Regions from separate parts of the Brachybacterium saurashtrense genome, predicted to be linked through region 1. Evidence: riboswitches for the same ligand, from Rfam matches in the RefSeq annotation. Region 1 holds a riboswitch; each other region holds the start of a gene.
What was found. A riboswitch is a leader RNA that binds a small molecule or an ion and turns the genes downstream of it on or off. The one in region 1 is predicted to bind thiamine pyrophosphate.
Positions count from the first base shown of each region.

Region 1 (4,316 bases):
ACGGGGACGCCGAGGCGCTGGCCGCGGCGGTGAGGGACTTCGAGACCCGCCTGGCCGCCTGCCACGTGGACGTGGTGCGGGTGCGGGACCGGGAGAAGTCCTACAACCCGTTGGACGCCGAGGCCCGCCGCGCGCTCGCCCCCGCCTTCCCCTGGGACGCCTACATCGAGGGCACCGGCGCGCCGGCCGCCGCCTTCGAGGTGGTCTCGGTGGGTCAGCCCGAGTTCGTCGAGGCGGCGGCGGAGCTCCTGGCCGGCGAGGACCTGGCGGTGCTGCGCACCTGGCTGAGCCTGCACGCCGTCTCCGCCTACGCCCCCTACGGCCCTGCAGCCCTGGTGGAGGAGGACTTCGCCTTCACCGGCCGCACCCTCTCCGGCGCCGAGGAGCTGCGCGAGCGCTGGAAGCGCGGCGTCGCCTTCGTCGAGGGCGCGGTGGGCTTCGCCGTGGGCCGGGAGTACGTGGCCCGGCACTTCCCCGCCGCCCACAAGGAGCGCATGCTCGCGCTGGTGGACGCGCTGATGGACGCCTACCGCGACTCCATCGAGCAGCTCGACTGGATGACCCCGGCCACCCGCGAGAAGGCGCTCGCGAAGCTCGCCCGGTTCACCCCGAAGATCGGCTACCCGGAGCGGTGGCGGGACTACGACGGCCTGGAGATCGTGCCCGGGGACCTGGTCGCCACCGCGCGGGCGTCCCGCCGCTTCGAGGCAGCCTTCGAGTTCGCGAAGGTGGGCGGGCCGATCGACGAGACCGAGTGGCACATGACCCCGCAGACGGTCAACGCGTACTACAACCCCGGTCGCAACGAGATCGTGTTCCCCGCCGCGATCCTGCAGCCGCCCTTCTTCGACGCCGAGGCGGACGACGCCGTGAACTTCGGCGGGATCGGCGCGGTGATCGGCCACGAGGTGGGCCACGGCTTCGACGATCAGGGCTCGAAGTACGACGGCGAGGGCAACCTCGTCTCCTGGTGGACCTCCGAGGACCGCGAGGCCTTCGACGCCCGCGCCGCGCGCCTGATCACCCAGTACTCGGAGCTCTCCCCCCGCGAGCTCGACGACGACCACCGCGTCAACGGCGCGCTCACCATCGGCGAGAACATCGGCGACCTGGGCGGGCTCTCCATCGCGGTGAAGGCGTACCTGGGCAGCCGCGACGCCGAGGAGGTGGAGGCCGAGATCGACGGCTTCACCGGCCTGCAGCGGGTGTTCTGGTCCTGGGCCACCGTGTGGCGGGGCCGCAACCGCACCCAGGAGGCGATCCGCCGCCTCGCCGTGGATCCCCACGCCCCGATGGAGTTCCGCTGCAACACCGTCGCCGGCCACCTGGAGGAGTTCCACACCGCCTTCGACGTGCGCGAGGGAGACGGCATGTACCGCGCACCCGAGGAGCGGGTGGCGATCTGGTGAGGCCCGAGCCGCCGTTCTACGTGGGCCGCACCCGCGCCTCCTCCATCGGCTGGACCCGGATCGGGATCACCCTGGCGGCCGGGGCGGTGCTCGTGGTGCTGATGGCGCAGCGCTCCACGCCGCTGGGAGCGCTGCTGGTCGCGGCGCTGTTCGGGGCGCTGGCGCTGTGGACCTGGATGGGGCAGAGCACCCGCTTCGTCGTCGACGAGCACGGGGTCACCGTGAGCCTGGGCGGGTTCCTGCCCCGCCGGCCCTGGCCGCTGGAGGACTTCCGCACCGTGCAGCTGCGAGAGCTGCCGCAGTCCCGGGTGGGCGTGACGCTGGGCGGCTACGGCTGGCGGCGCGGCCGGGCCAGCACCCCGCAGCCGTCCGAGCTCACCCCCGTGGGCGACAGGAAGATCTACACCGTCGACGCCCTGCAGCGGCCGTACCGGATGCTCGTGACCCGCCCCGGCACCATGGTGGAGATGATGGGACGCGGGGAGACCTGCTACATCCTCTCCCCCGAGGACCCGCAGGCGACCGCCGAGGCGATCGACCAGGCGCTGCGCGCCCGGCGGTGACCCGTCCCCCGCTCCGCCGCGGCGCCGGGACCGCGGCGGAGCGGGTAGACTGAGGGTTCGTCATCCGCTGACAGGGGAGCACCACCAGGGTGCTGAGAGTGCGCGCAGCGCAGACCCTCGAACCTGATCCGGTTCACACCGGCGTAGGGAGTCGGGATTTCCGCGGCAGGCCGTCGGCGTGCCGTGCCCCTTCCGGTTGGAAGGAGAAGTGATGACTCGATTCCGCACCGTGGACCTGCTGGTCACCGTGCTCATCGGCGCCGCCTTCGGCGTCGCGTTCCTCGGCTACGGCCAGCTCTACACCCTCATCAGCCCGCTCACCGCCGCGTTCAAGCCCGCCGAGGGTCTGCTGGCGGGGATCTGGTTCCTGCCCGCGATGCTGGCGGCGCTGATCGTGCGCAAGCCCGGCGCCGCGCTGCTGGCGGAGATGATCGCCGCCGTGCTGGAGATGCTGCTGGGCGGCCAGTGGGGCTGGGGCACGGTGGTCTCGGGCCTGCTGCAGGGCGGCGGCGTGGAGCTCGCCTTCCTCCTCACCCGCTACCGCCGCTACACCCTGCCGGTCGCGATCCTCGGCGGCGTGCTCGCCGCGGGGCTCGAATGGGTGTGGGAGCGGTTCGCCTACTACCCGGAGATGAGCGGCCTGTACGCCGGCGCGATGCTCGGCTTCTTCCTGCTCTCCGGCGCGGTGCTGTGCGGGGTGCTGGGCTGGGTCGCGGCCCGGGCCCTCACCGCCACCGGCGCGGTCGACTCCCTGGCCGCGGGCCGGGAACGCGCCCGCGCCGCCCAGGCCTGACCGGGCGGTCCCCGATCGCCCCCGCCGCCGCCCCTCCCGCGACCGCCCTGCACCTGGACGGTCTGCGCTGGCGACCGCTGACCCGCCGGGAGCCGACCATCGCCGGGCTCGATCTCGAGATCCCCGCCGGTCAGCGGGTGCTGCTCGCGGGCGCGAGCGGCAGCGGGAAGTCGACGGTGCTGCGCGCCCTCGCCGGTCTCCTCGACCCGGAGGACGGCGAGGGCACGGCGCTGCGGGAGCCGCCGGAACGGGCCGGGGAGGCCGGGCTCCTGCTGCAGAACCCCGCCCACGCGATGGTCGCGGCGACCACGCACCGCGAGGCCTGCTTCGGCCCCGAGAACGCGGCCCTGCCCCGGCCCGAGATCCACGAGCGCGCCGCGGCCGCCCTGGCGGCGGCGAAGGTGGGGGTGGCGCCGTCGCGCCCGCCGCTCGACGCTTCCGGCGGCCAGCAGCAGCGGATCGCCCTGGCCGGCACGCTCGCCCTGGACCCCTCGCTGCTGCTGCTCGACGAGCCCACCAGCATGCTCGACGAGGAGACCGCGGAGCAGGTGCGCGAGGCGATCCTCGCCGCCGCCCGCGACGCCACGCTCGTGCTCGCGGAGCACCGGCTGGGACCGTGGCTGGAGCACATGGACCGCCTGGTGGTGCTCGGACCGCAGGCGCGGGTGCTGGCCGACGGCCCGCCCGCCGCGGTGCTCGCGGCGCACCCGGACCTGCTGCGCGAGGCGGGGGTGCTCGCGGCCGACGGGCACGCGGCCGACGGGCACGCGCCCGACGAGCAGGCGACCGACGGACCGGTGCCCGACGAGCAGGCGGCCGACGGGAAGGTGCCCGACGCACCGGACGGCGAGGTCATCGCCGCGCTCCGCCAGGTCACCGTGCCGTCCCGCGGGCTCACCACCCCGCTGGACCTCGCCCTGCACGTCGGCCGTCTCACCGCGCTGACCGGCCCGTCCGGTGCGGGGAAGACCACCGTGCTGCGCACCCTCCTGGGCGCCGCCGAGGCCGCGAGCGGCACCGTGGACCGGCCCGCGCCGGAGAGGATCGCGGCCGTCCCCCAGAACCCCGAGCACTCCTTCGTCGCCGCCACCGTGCGTGCCGAGGTCACCGCCTCCCCCTGGGCCGAGGACCCGGACCTCGCCGAGGAGCTGCTGCACCGCGCCGGCCTCGCCCACCTCGCCGACGTCCACCCCCACCGCCTCTCCGGCGGGGAGCAGCGCCGCCTGGCGATCGCCGCCGCCCTCGCCCAGGCCCCGGACCTGCTGGTGCTGGACGAGCCCACGGTGGGCCTCGACGCCCACCGCCGGGACGAGGTGGGCGCCCTGCTCGCGGAGGCGACCTCCCGCGGCGCGGCGGTGCTGGTCGCCACGCACGATGCGGAGCTCATCGCACGCGCCGACCACCACTGCCGGCTGCCGGCGCCCCCGAGCACGACTCCCCCGCCCCCGCCGCGGCGCCGCGTCCCGGCCGACGCGCTGAACCCGCTCACCCTCAGCCTCCTCGGGATCCTCGCCGCCATCGGCTCCTTCGCCGTGCAGACCTGGCAGGGCG
Region 1 covers NZ_CP031356.1:696,842-701,157, reverse strand. The annotation lists gene DWV08_RS03150 (M13 family metallopeptidase) at 1-1,409, shown strand, start outside; gene DWV08_RS03145 (hypothetical protein) at 1,406-1,972, shown strand; TPP riboswitch at 2,035-2,139, shown strand; gene DWV08_RS03140 (ECF transporter S component) at 2,184-2,765, shown strand; gene DWV08_RS03135 (ATP-binding cassette domain-containing protein) at 2,762-4,316, shown strand, end outside.

Region 2 (4,316 bases), 770 kb from region 1:
GCGAGGTCCAGCGCGGCGACGTGCGCACCCTCGGCGGCGAAGCGCCGCGCGATCACCGCGCCGATCCCGCGCCCCGCCCCGGTCACCACGACCACCCTGTCCCGCAGATCCAGTTCCATCGCTCGTTCCTCTCCTCGCGGCGGGCGTGCCGCACACCGACCGTTCCTAATAGTCATACTATTGGTGGGCAGACGTCCTGTCACCGACACCCTGGCCGGCCCGTGGGGCCGCGCCGCGAGGAGGACCGCGATGAGCACCACCACACAGCGCACGGTGTGGATCACCGGCGCGGGCAGCGGGATGGGCCGCGCCACCGCCCTGCAGGCGGCGCGTGCGGGCTGGGCCGTGGCGCTGAGCGGCCGTCGGCCCGCGCCGCTGGAGCAGCTCGCCGCCGAGATCCGCGAGGAGGGCGGCACGGCCCTGGCCCTCCCGCTGGACGTGCAGGACCGGGCGGCGGTGCGGGAGACGGCCGCGCAGGTCGCGGAGCGGCTCGGCGGGATCGACGCGCTCGTCCTGGCCGCCGGGCTGAACGCCCCGCAGCGTCGCTGGGACGATCAGGACCTCGCGCAGTTCGACGCCATCCTCGCCACCAACCTCACCGCCGTGGCCAACGCGATCGACGCCGCCCTCCCCCGCCTGCGCGAGCGCGACGGGCAGGTGGTGGTGATCTCCTCCTATGCGGGCTGGTCCTTCCAGCCCGGCGCGGGGGTGGCCTACTCGGCGAGCAAGACGGCGCTCGGCTCGCTGGTGCGCACCCTGAACCAGCAGGAGGCCGCCCACGGCGTGCGCGCCTGCCACCTGTGCCCCGGAGACGTCGCCACCGACTTCCTCGACCAGCGACCCTCCGTCCCGGACGCCGAGGCCCGCGCCCGGATGCTGAGCGCCGAGGACATCGCCCGCACCGTCTGCTTCGTGCTGGACTCCCCCGGCCACGTGCGGATCGACGAGCTGGCGCTCTCCCCCGTCTCCCAGGCATGAGCACCGGCACGACCACCCCGCCGAGCGCCTTCGACCGGGCGCTGGAGCAGCTCGGCGCCGCGATCGTCGCCGGTCAGCTGCCTGCCGGGCACACCGACACCGTGGACGGCTTCATCGCCCGCACGGGCGCGTCCCGCAGCGTGGTGCGGGAGGTGACGCGGGTGCTCGGCGCGCTGGGGATGCTCAGCGCCGGGCGCCGGGTGGGGCTGCGGATCCGCCCTCCGGCCGAGTGGGACCTGCTGGATCCGCGGGTGATCCGCTGGCGGCTCGAGGGGCCGCAGCCGGCCCGTCAGCTGGCAGAGCTGCGGGCGCTGCGCCACGCGATCGAGCCCGCCGCCGCGGCGGCCGCCGCCCGCGCCGTGCGCGAGGAGCAGGCCGGGACCGCAGCGCTGGAGCGTGCGGCGGCGGCGATGGTCGAGGCGGCCGACGGACCCGAGCACGGCGCCTTCCATGCCGCGGACCGCGCCTTCCATGCCGCCGTGCTGGACCTCTCCGGCAACGCGATGCTGCAGCGTCTGCGCGAGGTGATCGAGGAGGGGCTGCGCCACCGCGCCCTCGTGGAGCGCGGCGCCCGGGTGCCGGATGGTCACGACCTGTCCCTGCACCGCGAGGTCGCCGCCGCGATCCGTGCCGGCGACGAGGAGCGCGCCGCGGCGCGGATGCGGGAGATCATCGAACGCCTCGCCGGCGAGAACGGCTGAGGGCCCGGACCTCACCCTCGAGGTGACGGGCCACGGCGACACGCAGCCCGCGGCGAGCGGAGGCGCCGACGATCCCTCGGCCCTCGCGGCGGACCGTCGCGTGGAGCTGCGGTTCGGGGACTGAGGCGAACTCTGCTACGGTCGTCCGCGATCCCTCGGGTGCCCGTCGCAACGGGCTGAGATCGAACTGACGCGGTTCGAGCACCGACTGAACCTGCCCGGGTCATGCCGGCGAAGGAAGAAGGAGAGCGACGCCTGTGTCCGCACGCCCTGAGAACTACCCCACCCATTCCCTCGGCCACCTCGAGGACCCCGCCCACGGCATCCGGGTGCCCGTCACCCGCATCGCCCAGGACCCCTCCCCCGACGGCACCGCGAACCCTCCCCTGGAGGTGTATCGCACGGCCGGTCCGGGCTGCGTGCCCGAGGAGGGCCTGGCGCCGGTGCGCGAGGACTGGGTGCTGGGCCGCGGGGACGTGGAACGCTACCCGGGCCGCGGCCGCACCCTGGCCGACGACGGCCGCTCCGCGGTGCGGCGCGGCGAGGCCAGCGCCGAATGGCGGGGCGCCCGACGGGATCCGCTGCGCGCGCTCCCAGGCCGTCGCGTCACCCAGATGCACTATGCGCGCCGCGGCGAGATCACCCCGGAGATGCGCTACGTCGCGCTGCGGGAGGGATGCGACGTGGAGCTGGTGCGCAGCGAGGTCGCCGCCGGCCGCGCCATCATCCCCGCGAACGTGAACCATCCCGAGGCCGAGCCGATGATCATCGGCCGCGCCTTCCTGGTGAAGGTCAACGCCAACATCGGCAACTCCGCGGTGACCTCCTCGATCGCGGAGGAGGTCTCCAAGCTGGAGTGGGCCACCCGCTGGGGTGCGGACACCGTCATGGACCTCTCCACCGGGGAGGACATCCACACCACCCGCGAGTGGATCCTGCGCAACGCGCCGGTGCCCATCGGCACCGTCCCGATCTACCAGGCGCTCGAGAAGGTGGGCGGCGACGCGAACGCGCTGACCTGGGAGATCTTCCGGGACACGGTGATCGAGCAGTGCGAGCAGGGCGTGGACTACATGACCGTCCACGCCGGGGTGCTGCTGCGCTACGTGCCGCTCACGGCGGAGCGGGTCACCGGGATCGTCTCCCGCGGCGGCTCGATCCTGGCCGGCTGGTGCCTCGCCCATCATCGCGAGAACTTCCTCTACGAGCACTTCGACGAGCTGTGCGAGATCTTCGCCCGCTACGACGTCTCCTTCTCGCTCGGGGACGGGCTGCGGCCCGGCAGCCTCGCCGATGCGAACGACGCCGCGCAGTTCGCCGAGCTCGACACGCTCGCGGAGCTGACCCGCCGGGCGTGGGAGCACGACGTGCAGGTGATGGTCGAGGGGCCCGGGCACGTGCCGCTGCACCTGGTGCACGAGAACGTGGAGCGCCAGCAGGAGCTGTGCGACGGGGCGCCGTTCTACACCCTGGGCCCGCTGGTCACGGACATCGCCCCGGCCTACGACCACATCACCTCCGCCATCGGCGCCACCGAGATCGCCCGCCACGGCACCGCGATGCTCTGCTACGTCACCCCGAAGGAGCACCTGGGGCTGCCGGACCGCGACGACGTGAAGACCGGCGTGATCACCTACAAGATCGCCGCGCACGCCGCCGATGTGGCCAAGGGGCACCCCGCCGCGCGCGATCGCGACGACGCCCTGTCGAAGGCCCGCTTCGAGTTCCGCTGGCGGGACCAGTTCGGGCTCTCGCTGGATCCGCAGCTGGCCGAGGAGTACCACGACCAGACCCTGCCCGCCGAGCCGGCGAAGACCGCGCACTTCTGCTCGATGTGCGGGCCGAAGTTCTGCTCGATGCGGATCTCCCAGGACATCCGCGACGCCTACGGCGACGCCGCCGCGCAGGAGCGCATCGCCCAGGAGGGGATGGCGGCGAAGTCCCGGGAGTTCCTCGCCCAGGGCGGGACGGTGTACCTGCCGGACCCGGTGCGGGCACCGGGCGGGGGCGGCGCCGCGGGCTGAGCGCGGCGGGGCCGTGTCCGGCACCGGTCGCCCCGGGTCAGCGCCCGCGCACCCTGTAGCGCCTCGCCAGCCGCCGCATCGCCGCCCCGCTCAACACCGTGGTCAGCACGCACAGTATCAGCAGGCAACCCAGCCAGACCCACGCGCTGGGCTCCCACAGCGGATCCTCGCCCACCAGGGAGATGGCCGTGATGTCAGAGGTCGCTCCCATCGCCGCGAATCCCCAGCGCGACGGGGACAGCCAGGCGAGCTGTTCGAGCACGGCTCGATCTGCGACAGGGAACAACCCGCCGCTGAGAACCAGCTGCATCGTCACCAGCACCACCATCACCGGCAAGGTCTGCTCCCCGGAGCCCACGAGGGAGGAGACCAGCAGACCCATCGCTGCGCTGGTCAGGGCACACAGCCACAGCGCGAGCACGAGCTCTCCTGCTGGCCACAGGAGGATTCCGCTGTCGGGCCCGTCCCGGAACAGCAGCACCACGGGCACCAGCATCACTGTCTGGGCGAGGGTGAGCATTCCCAGCACACTGAGCTTGGCGAGGACGTAGGCGACCGGTGAGAGCCCGATAGCCCGCTCGCGCACGAAGATCGCGCGCTCGGTCACCAGGTC
Region 2 covers NZ_CP031356.1:3,646,118-3,650,433, reverse strand. The annotation lists gene DWV08_RS16390 (SDR family NAD(P)-dependent oxidoreductase) at 1-119, opposite strand, end outside; gene DWV08_RS16385 (SDR family oxidoreductase) at 250-978, shown strand; gene DWV08_RS16380 (FadR/GntR family transcriptional regulator) at 975-1,679, shown strand; TPP riboswitch at 1,827-1,936, shown strand; gene thiC (phosphomethylpyrimidine synthase ThiC) at 1,937-3,703, shown strand; gene DWV08_RS16370 (ABC transporter permease) at 3,741-4,316, opposite strand, start outside.
Region 2: it holds a riboswitch for thiamine pyrophosphate, as region 1 does, so the genes downstream of both, thiC (phosphomethylpyrimidine synthase ThiC) here and DWV08_RS03140 (ECF transporter S component) in region 1, are expected to answer to the same signal.

Region 3 (4,316 bases), 1.8 Mb from region 1:
GCCCGCTCCCCGTCGGCGCCGGGCGCTCCCAGGTCGATGAGGAGCACGGACTTGCGGTGGTTCCGCTCGGAGAAGGAGAAGGCCAGCGGCGAGCCGGAGTACCAGGCGGGGGCACCGACGGCGGCGGTGAGGTCTTGACAGCCGTGGAGGTGCCCGAGGGCGAGGTAGTCGATGCCGCGCAGCACCCCGGCGGGCACGGAGTCGACGCCGCCGACGGAGAGGTCGCGTTCGGAGTCGCTGGCCTCGCCGCCGGTGACGAAGGTGTGGGCGAGCACCACGGTGCGGGCGCCGGGGTGGGCGGCGGCGCGCTCCCGCACGCGGTCGAGGGCGGCACGGGTGACGGCCTCGTGGCTGCGGGCCAGCGGCTCCTCGCCCTCGCCGGCCAGTTCGGTGCGGGCACGGTCCGGCTCGAGGTAGGGCAGGCCGAAGAACAGCACCTCGCCGTGCTCGTCGTGCACGGAGACGGGGTGCTCAATGCCGGGCACGTCGGTGAGGAGGTGCACGCCCGCCCGCATGAGGCCGCGGCCGAAGCCGAGCCGCTCCGGGGAGTCGTGGTTCCCGGAGGTGAGCACCACGGTGGCACCGGTGGCCGCGAGCCGCGCCAGGGCGTCATCCAGCAGCGTCACGCTGGTCACGGCCGGCACCGCGCGGTCGTAGACGTCACCGGGGATCACCACCACGTCCACCTGCTCCGCGGTGACGAGCTCCACCAGCCAGTCGAGGAAGGCGGCCTGGTGCGCGTGGAGGTCCACCTTGTGCAGGGTGCGCCCCAGGTGCCAGTCCGAGGTGTGCAGGATCTTCATGGCCCCGAGCCTACGAGCGCGGGCCGACATCCGAGGCCGCCGTGCACAGTGCGCAGGCGGCGGGCGGGTTCGGACGGGTCCGATCCGGCGAGGACGGCATCGGCGAAGCGGCCACCGGGCCCCGGTCAGAAGGGCGGTGGATCCTCCCCGTCCGGGCCGCGGGGCGGAGGCGCGACGCCGTGCGGCTCGACCCCGGGGTCCTCGCGGCCGGTCGGCGCCGGGTCGAGAGTGGGAGCCGAGCGGCCGGAGCCGACGGGAGCCGGATCGACGGGAGCCGGATCGACGGGAGCCGGATCGACGGGAGCCCGATCGACGGGAGCGGGCTCGAAGGGGGCGGATCCGGCCCGGGTGCCGCGCAGGAAGCTGGTCCAAGCGGCGGTGAGGACGTCCACCATGTGCAGGCTCGCGGTGTCGAGGTCATCGATCGCGGTGACGGCATCCCCGCTGTCGCCGATCCGCCACCGGGTGCGACCCGGTTCGCGTGCCGGGGTGGGGATCCGAGTGGGGTCCAGCAGGCCGGCCGTCTTGTCGAGGTGGTGCTGCCAGCACAGCAGGTGCAGGTTCTCGATCTCGGTGAGCCCGCCCTCGCCGGGGGTGCCGCGGCGGCACTCCTCGATGTGGTCGCACTCGGAGGCCCAGGAGCTGGGCCGGGCGCAACCGGGCACGGCGCACTGGGCGTGGCGCAGTCGGAGGTGCTCGAGCATCGCGGGTGTGGGCGTGTACCGCTCCGCCGGGAGCGGCAGGAAGGCGCCGCTGGAAGCGTCGGTGAGCACGCGGTACCAGTCGTCGGCGGTGCCGGCGAGCGAGCGGGCCAGGGTGGCGGGTAGCGGCGTGGCCCCGTCGAGCATAGCGGGCTCGTCGGAGGCGCCGAGCAGGGTGAGCGCGGGGACGGTGACGTTCAGCCGGAACCGCTCGGCGGGGACGGAGACGCCGTCCAGGTCCAGTTCGGCACCGTCCATCAGCTGGTAGCGCAGGCGGGACAGCGGCAGCGCGCGGCCGGTCTCCCGCGCGATGCCGTCGGGATCGTGGGGGATCTCGGTGCCGTCGCGCAGGGCGGCGCGCTGCTCGGCCTGGATGGCGCGGGCGGAATCGTCGAGCCGCTTCCACCGGGCGAGGACATCCGGGATCGGGCCGGTGATGCTGAGGGTGCCGGTGCCTGGTTCCGGCCCGGGCAGCAGCTGGACGGAGCGTTCCAGCGCGACCACGGGATCCGGTGTTCTCTCACGATCGCGCAGATGGTCGACCAGCGCCCGCAGAAGGGTGAAGAATCGCTCCGGGGAGATGTCCATCGACCAGGTGGAGAGGATCATGTCGAGATCGCGGCGAGAACTGTCGGAGAGGTTCCGCGAGGCTTTCATGAGGCGTTGGAACCACGGCCCAGGCATGATCCCCTCCTCGAGGCGAGCAATGGCACGAGGGAAGAGGTGCACGGCCTGGTAGGCGTCTCGCAGACGCCACGAAGCGGCACTGCGCGTCACCCGGAGTGCGAGCGCCGCCCGGAGGGTGTCCACCTCGTCCATCTCGGCGACCTCCTCGTACTCGCCCTCGTGCGCGTGGAGCTCGGCGAGGGCGCGGTACTCCTCGGCGAGGTGGCGCCCGGCGGCCCACTGCGCATCCCAGACACGTTGCACAGCGGTGCTGAGCTGGGGGTCCTCCTCGCTCCTGCCGCGGCACAGAAGGGCGTCCCGCGTGAGCTCCCGCTGTGCGCGGACGTGGCGCAGTCGCTCGGGGAGCGCGGCGAGCAGCGCCGCCTCGTCGGGGCGCTCGTCGGGACTCTCGCCGGCCCACTTGCTGGGCTCCTCATCGAACTTCTCGCCGTCATCGCGTTCCAGATCCATCCCTTCCACCCCCTTTTGCCGCTCGTCCCGTGCAGTGCGGATCGCCCCTGCGGTGCTTCTCCTATCTGCCTCTCATCGTATTGGCGACCACCGACAGACAAAAGACTCTCCCTCCGATTGTGGATACCTGGCGAGCGCCTCGCGTGGCATTGTGGAAAACCAGTTCGGCATATCCCCAGAACACACGCGCCGCGCCACACAGGAACCGCTTCTCCTCCCCATCGCCAGATATCCACAATTCTCGGTGCGGTCGCCGTGTGCGAGATCGCGGGCCGCGGGCCGGCTCCCGCCGACGGACGCCTCACCGGGCACCCCGCCGCCGTGACCTACACTCGGCGGCGGACACGGGGTGCGCCGAGCGCGCTGAGATCACACCCGTGGAACCTGATCTAGTTCGTACTAGCGAAGGGATGTCCGCATGAGTTCGGATCCTTGCACCCAGTTCCCGCCTGCCCCCGCCCCGTCGGCCGCCGGCCCCGCGCCCCGAGGCGCCGCCTCCCTCCCCCGCGTGCTCTCCATCGCGGGCACGGATCCCACCGGCGGCGCCGGCACCGCGGCGGACCTGAAGTCGATCGTCGCGGCCGGCGGCTACGCGATGAGCGTGGTGACCTCGGTGGTCGCGCAGAACACCCACGGGGTGCGCGCGATCCACGTCCCGCCGCGGCAGACTCTCGCCGCGCAGCTCGAGGCGGTCTCCGACGATGTGCAGCTGGAGGCGGTGAAGACCGGCATGCTCGGCACCGTCGAGGTGATCGAGACGGTCTCCGCCTGGGTGCAGGCGCACCCGCCACAGGTGCTGGTGGTGGACCCGGTGATGGTGGCCAGCAGCGGCGACCGCCTGCTGGAGCCGGAGGCGGAGCAGGCGATGCTCCGCTTCTGCGAGCTCGCCACGGTGGTCACCCCGAACATCGACGAGCTCGGCGTGCTCACCGGCTCCCCGCGGGCGCGCACCGAGGCCGAGGCGTTCGCGCAGGCCCGGCGCTGGGCCGCCCGCACCCAGGTGGCCGTGGTGGTGAAGACCGGCCACCTCGAGGCCGAGGAGGTCGCCAACACCTGGATCGCCCCGGACGGCACGGAGCACCGGGTGCGCTCGCGACGCGTGGAGACCACCAGCACCCACGGCACCGGCTGCTCGCTCTCCTCCGCGCTGGCCACCCGGCTGGGCGCCGGCCACTCCCTCGCCGCGGCGCTGACCTGGGCGACCGGCTGGCTGCACGAGGCCGTGGAGCACGGGGCGGCGCTGCAGGTGGGCAGCGGGCACGGCCCGGTCGACCACGGGCATCAGGGGCGGCGGCTCGCGGCGGCGGGCTCGGCCGCGCCCTGGCTCACGGACGATGCGGTGCCGCAGCGCTGGGAGCACCCGGCACAGCTCGCGGCGGCCGACGGGGACGCCGTGCGCGGCACCGTCGTGCCCGCGGTGGTACCGCCTGCCGGGCCGTGGACGGAGGCGCTGTGGGCGGCGGGCTCGCCGCTCGCGGCCGAGATCTCCCGCTCCGGGTTCGTGCGCGCGCTGATCGACGGCAGCCTCCCCGAGCAGCAGTTCTCCTTCTACCTCGCGCAGGACGCCCACTACCTGCTGCGTTACTCCCGTGCGCTGGCGGCGCTCGGCGAGTCCTCGACCGACGCCGACGCCCGCGCGTTCTGGGCCGCGTCCGCGCAGGAGTGCCTCACCGTG
Region 3 covers NZ_CP031356.1:2,500,865-2,505,180, forward strand. The annotation lists gene DWV08_RS11415 (exonuclease SbcCD subunit D) at 1-803, opposite strand, end outside; gene DWV08_RS11420 (HNH endonuclease signature motif containing protein) at 929-2,641, opposite strand; TPP riboswitch at 2,977-3,069, shown strand; gene DWV08_RS11425 (bifunctional hydroxymethylpyrimidine kinase/phosphomethylpyrimidine kinase) at 3,060-4,316, shown strand, end outside.
Region 3: it holds a riboswitch for thiamine pyrophosphate, as region 1 does, so the genes downstream of both, DWV08_RS11425 (bifunctional hydroxymethylpyrimidine kinase/phosphomethylpyrimidine kinase) here and DWV08_RS03140 (ECF transporter S component) in region 1, are expected to answer to the same signal.

Region 4 (4,316 bases), 1.3 Mb from region 1:
ACGCCTGCTCCGCCCGCCGTCTCTCCTGTCCCTCCGCACCCCACCCGTCCCGACCCGTCCCGACCCGTCCCGACCCCGACAGAAGGTTCCTGTGAGCATCGCCGATCCCTCGCCCGTCCCCGGCATTCCCGCCCTCGACCAGACCGAGCGGGTGATCCTGCGCGCCGCCGAGGAGGAGGGCGGGACCGGCTGCCCCTGCGACCTGCTCGTCGTCGGCGACACCACCGGCGCGCTCACCGCCGCCGCGCTTGAGCTCGTCGCCGAGCATCCCGAGGCGCGGGTGCTCTCCTGGAGCACCTCGCGCGCGGAGACGGCTGCGCTCGCCGCGCAGCTGCCCGAGGCGCTCGCCGACGGGCGACTCGTGCTCCCCACGGGCACCGAGCCCGCCCCGCTCGAGGAGTTCGCCGCAGGGGCCGAGGCGCACCTGGTCCTCGCCCGACTGCCGAAGTCCCTCGCCGCGCTCGAGGACCTCGCCCGGCGCCTCGCCGCTCTCGCCGCGCGCAGCGGGCGGTCGGATCTCACGCTCATCGCCGGCGGCCGGGTGAAGCACATGACCCGCTCGCAGAACGACGTCCTCGCCACCGCCTTCGCCGAGGTGCACGGATCGCGCGGGCTCGGCAAGTCCCGCGCACTGCTCGCCTCGGAGCCGCGGCCGGACGTCGAACCCGCCGCGCCGGCCGCGGACGAGGTGCACGTCGCCGTGCACGGCGAGGAGCGCTCCCTCGCGCTGCGCGGGGTCGGCGGTGTGTTCGGCGGGGCCCGGGCCGACGCCGGCTCGCTCCTGCTGCTCGGCGCACTCGACGAGGCGCTGGTGGCCGGGGAGATCCCCGCGGAGCGGGCCGTGGACCTCGGCTGCGGCAACGGGCTGCTCACCGCGTACCTCGCCGCCGCGTTCCCGGAGGCCCATGTGAGGGGCAGCGACGACGACGCCGAGGCGGTCGTCTCGACCCGTGCGACCCTCGCCGCTTCCGGGCTGGACCGCGACGGGGTGGAGGTGAGCTGGGAGGAGTCGCTCGCACAGCACGCCGACGGCAGCGCCGACCTGGTGCTGCTGAACCCGCCCTTCCACGACGGCACCGCCGTGGACGCGACGCTCGTGCAGGGCCTGCTCGACGCCGCCGCCCGGGTGCTGCGCCCCGGAGGACAGCTGTGGTTCGTGCACAACTCCCACCTGCGCTACCGGCCCGAGCTGGAGTCCCGCGTCGGCGCAGTGCGCCAGCGCGCCCGCGACCGCCGCTTCACGGTGCTCAGCGCCACCCGCTGACCCCCGCCCGCCCACGGCGCAGCGCCGTACGACGCTGCCACCGCCGCCCGCACGGCTGCCTGCGACGCAACAGCCCGCTCACGAACCAGGTCCTCGTCGGAGGTGGTTCGTGAGCGGGCTGTTCAGTGCGCGGTAGGCCGTGCGCGGCACGCGTGCGCGAGGGGCAGCGCCCGGCGCCCGGCCGCTCAGGCCACCAGGCTGCGCAGCACCGAGGTGAACATGCCCAGGCCGTCGGTGCCGGTGCGGGTGCCCGCGCCCGGCTCGTCCGGGCCGAAGCCGGCCTCGACCGCGTGCTCCGGGTGCGGCATCAGGCCCACCACGTTCCCGGCGGCGTTGGTGATGCCGGCGATGTCGTGGCGGGAGCCGTTGGGGTTCTGCTCGAAGCCGGCCGGGCCGTGCGTGGCCCCGGCGGCGTAGCGGAACACCACGCGGCCCTCCTCCTCGAGCTGGGCGAGGGTGCGCTCGTCGGCCACGTACTGGCCGTCCTGGTTCTTCAGCGGGATCCGGATCACCTGGTCGGCCTGGTAGTCGGCGGTCCAGGCGGTGCGCACGTTCTCCACCCGCAGCGGCTGGTCGCGGCAGATGAACGCGCGGTGCGCGTTCTTGATCATCGCGCCGGGCAGCAGGTGCGTCTCGCACAGCACCTGGAAGCCGTTGCAGATGCCCAGCACCGGCATGCCGCCCTGCGCGGCGTCGACCACCTTCTCCATGACCGGCGCGAAGCGGCTGATCGCCCCGGCCCGCAGGTAGTCGCCGTAGGAGAAGCCGCCGGGCAGCACCACCGCGTCGACGCCGTGCAGATCGTCGTCGCCGTGCCACAGCGCCACCGGCTCGGCGCCGCCGAGCCGCACCGCGCGCAGCGCGTCCCGGTCGTCGAGCGTGCCCGGGAAGGTCACCACACCGATCCGCATCAGGCCTGCGCCTTCCCCTCGGCCGCGTCCTCGACGTCGATCGCGACGACGTCCTCGATCACCGGGTTGGACAGCAGGGTCTCCGCCGCCTCGCGGAGGGAGGCGAGCACCGTCTCGGTGACCTCGCCCTCGACCTCGAGCTCGAACCGCTTGCCCTGGCGCACCGAGGCGATGCCCTCGAAGCCGAGGCGGGGGAGCGCGGCGGCGACGGCCTTGCCCTGCGGGTCGAGGATCTCCGGCTTGGGCATGACGTGGACCACGACTCGTGGCATGGGGGCTCTCCTGGGGACGGGGGACGCGGGATGCGGTCCTGACGGGTGAGGACGACGCCCCCATGCTACCGAGCCGCGGCCGTGCGGCGCGGCCGCGCCCACCGCGGGCCTGGGCACCGGGCCGCCCACGGCGATAGGTTCGGAGGGACACCGTCGCGCACTCCCGGGAGGTCCCGATGAAGATCCGCCACCTCGTCCACTCCTGCCTGCTGGTGGAGACCGCCGGCAGGCGCCTGCTCATCGACCCGGGAAGCTTCAGCGGCGAGGCCGTGCGCGCCCTCGGCGGGGACGTGCTCGCCGGGATCGACGCCGTGCTGGTCACCCACCAGCACCCCGATCACCTCGACCGCGGCCTGCTCGACGAGGTGCGCGCACACGCCCCGGAGGCCGCGGTGATCGCCGAGCCGGAGACCGCCGCGCTGCTGGCCGAGGCCGCCGACGGCGCCGCCGCGATCCCCTCCGCGCACCTGATGCCGCTCGCCGCCGGGGACGTGCACGAGCTGCCCGCCGCCGCGGACGCACCGCCGGTGCGGATCGAGGCGGTCGGCGGCCGGCACGCGATCATCCACCCGGACATCCCCCGCGTGGGCAACTGCGGCCTGGTGCTCGCCGCCGGCGACGGGCCCCGACTGGGCATCACCGGGGACTCCCTCGAACCGGTCCCCGCCTTCCACGGCATCGACGCGCTCGCGGTCGCGGTCACCGCCCCCTGGTCGAAGATGGCCGAGACCATCGACTTCCTCCGCGCCGTCGGCCCGCGCCTCGCACTGCCGGTGCACGACGCGATCGTCAGCGACGCCGGCCGCCCGATCTACCTGCGGCAGTCGACGAACCTCGCCCCCGAGGGCACCGAGGTGCGGGACTGGCCCGAGGGCGGCGTCGTCGAGATCCCCGCCGACGGACTAGGCTGAGCGGCGTGCACGGGAGTCCGGTGAGCCGGGCTGAGAGGGAGTTCTCCAACTCCGACCGTAGAACCTGACCCGGATCATGCCGGCGCAGGAAGCTCCGCCAGGCGACCGTCGTCTCGCGTCCGTGCCCGCTGAGGAAGGCATGGACCCCGTGACACCCACCCCTGCCGGCACCCCTGCACCCCCGCTCCACCCCACCGCGCCCGCGGACCCCACCGCCACGCCACTCGGCTTCGGGGTGGGTGCGCGCGTCACCGCCGCCGTGATGTCCGAGGACTACGCCCGAGTGCTGGTGGACATCCTCTCCCGCCTCGACACCACCGGCCTGGTGCGCGAGACCGGTGACGTCTCCACCTACTTCGGCGGCCACGAGGTGCACCTGCAGCGCGTCCTCATCGACCTCGCCGAGGACCTCGCCCGCACCGAGCACCACGCCGCCCTCACCGTGACCCTGTCCCGCGGCTGCCCCGGCGAGGTGGCGTGCGCGCTGCCCGCAGGCGCCGGGCCGCGCGCCACCGAGGTGCCCGCCCCGCGCCGCACCGGCCGCTTCGCCTCCGCGGAGTGGTCGCTGTACCCGCTCGCCGATCAGGTCGCCGCCGACGGCACCGCCCCCGACCACATGCGCGACATCCACGCCGCCATCGACCACGCCCGGGAGCTCGGCACCTTCCGCGGCTCCGAGCACTTCGCGACCCGCCTCGAGGGGGACGTCGGCGAGGTGATCGCCACCGCCGTGGCGGGATGGCTGCTGGTGGGGCGCAGCGTCCAGCACGTCACCAGCCACCTCACGCTCTCCCTGAACAGCCCCTCCCACGAGGTGCGCGAGATCGAGGAGGGCACCCGATGAGCGACCTCCGACCCGCCCCCGACCGAGGCCCCGCCGGCGGCGCCCCCGCCCCGGCCCCCGCACCGCACACGGCCTCGCCCACGACGCGCCGCCCCCGACTGAGCCTGCGCGAGA
Region 4 covers NZ_CP031356.1:2,011,196-2,015,511, reverse strand. The annotation lists gene DWV08_RS09175 (class I SAM-dependent methyltransferase) at 92-1,264, shown strand; gene purQ (phosphoribosylformylglycinamidine synthase subunit PurQ) at 1,450-2,175, opposite strand; gene purS (phosphoribosylformylglycinamidine synthase subunit PurS) at 2,175-2,447, opposite strand; gene DWV08_RS09160 (MBL fold metallo-hydrolase) at 2,624-3,358, shown strand; TPP riboswitch at 3,358-3,466, shown strand; gene DWV08_RS17285 (YkoF family thiamine/hydroxymethylpyrimidine-binding protein) at 3,498-4,202, shown strand; gene DWV08_RS09150 (ECF transporter S component) at 4,199-4,316, shown strand, end outside.
Region 4: it holds a riboswitch for thiamine pyrophosphate, as region 1 does, so the genes downstream of both, DWV08_RS17285 (YkoF family thiamine/hydroxymethylpyrimidine-binding protein) here and DWV08_RS03140 (ECF transporter S component) in region 1, are expected to answer to the same signal.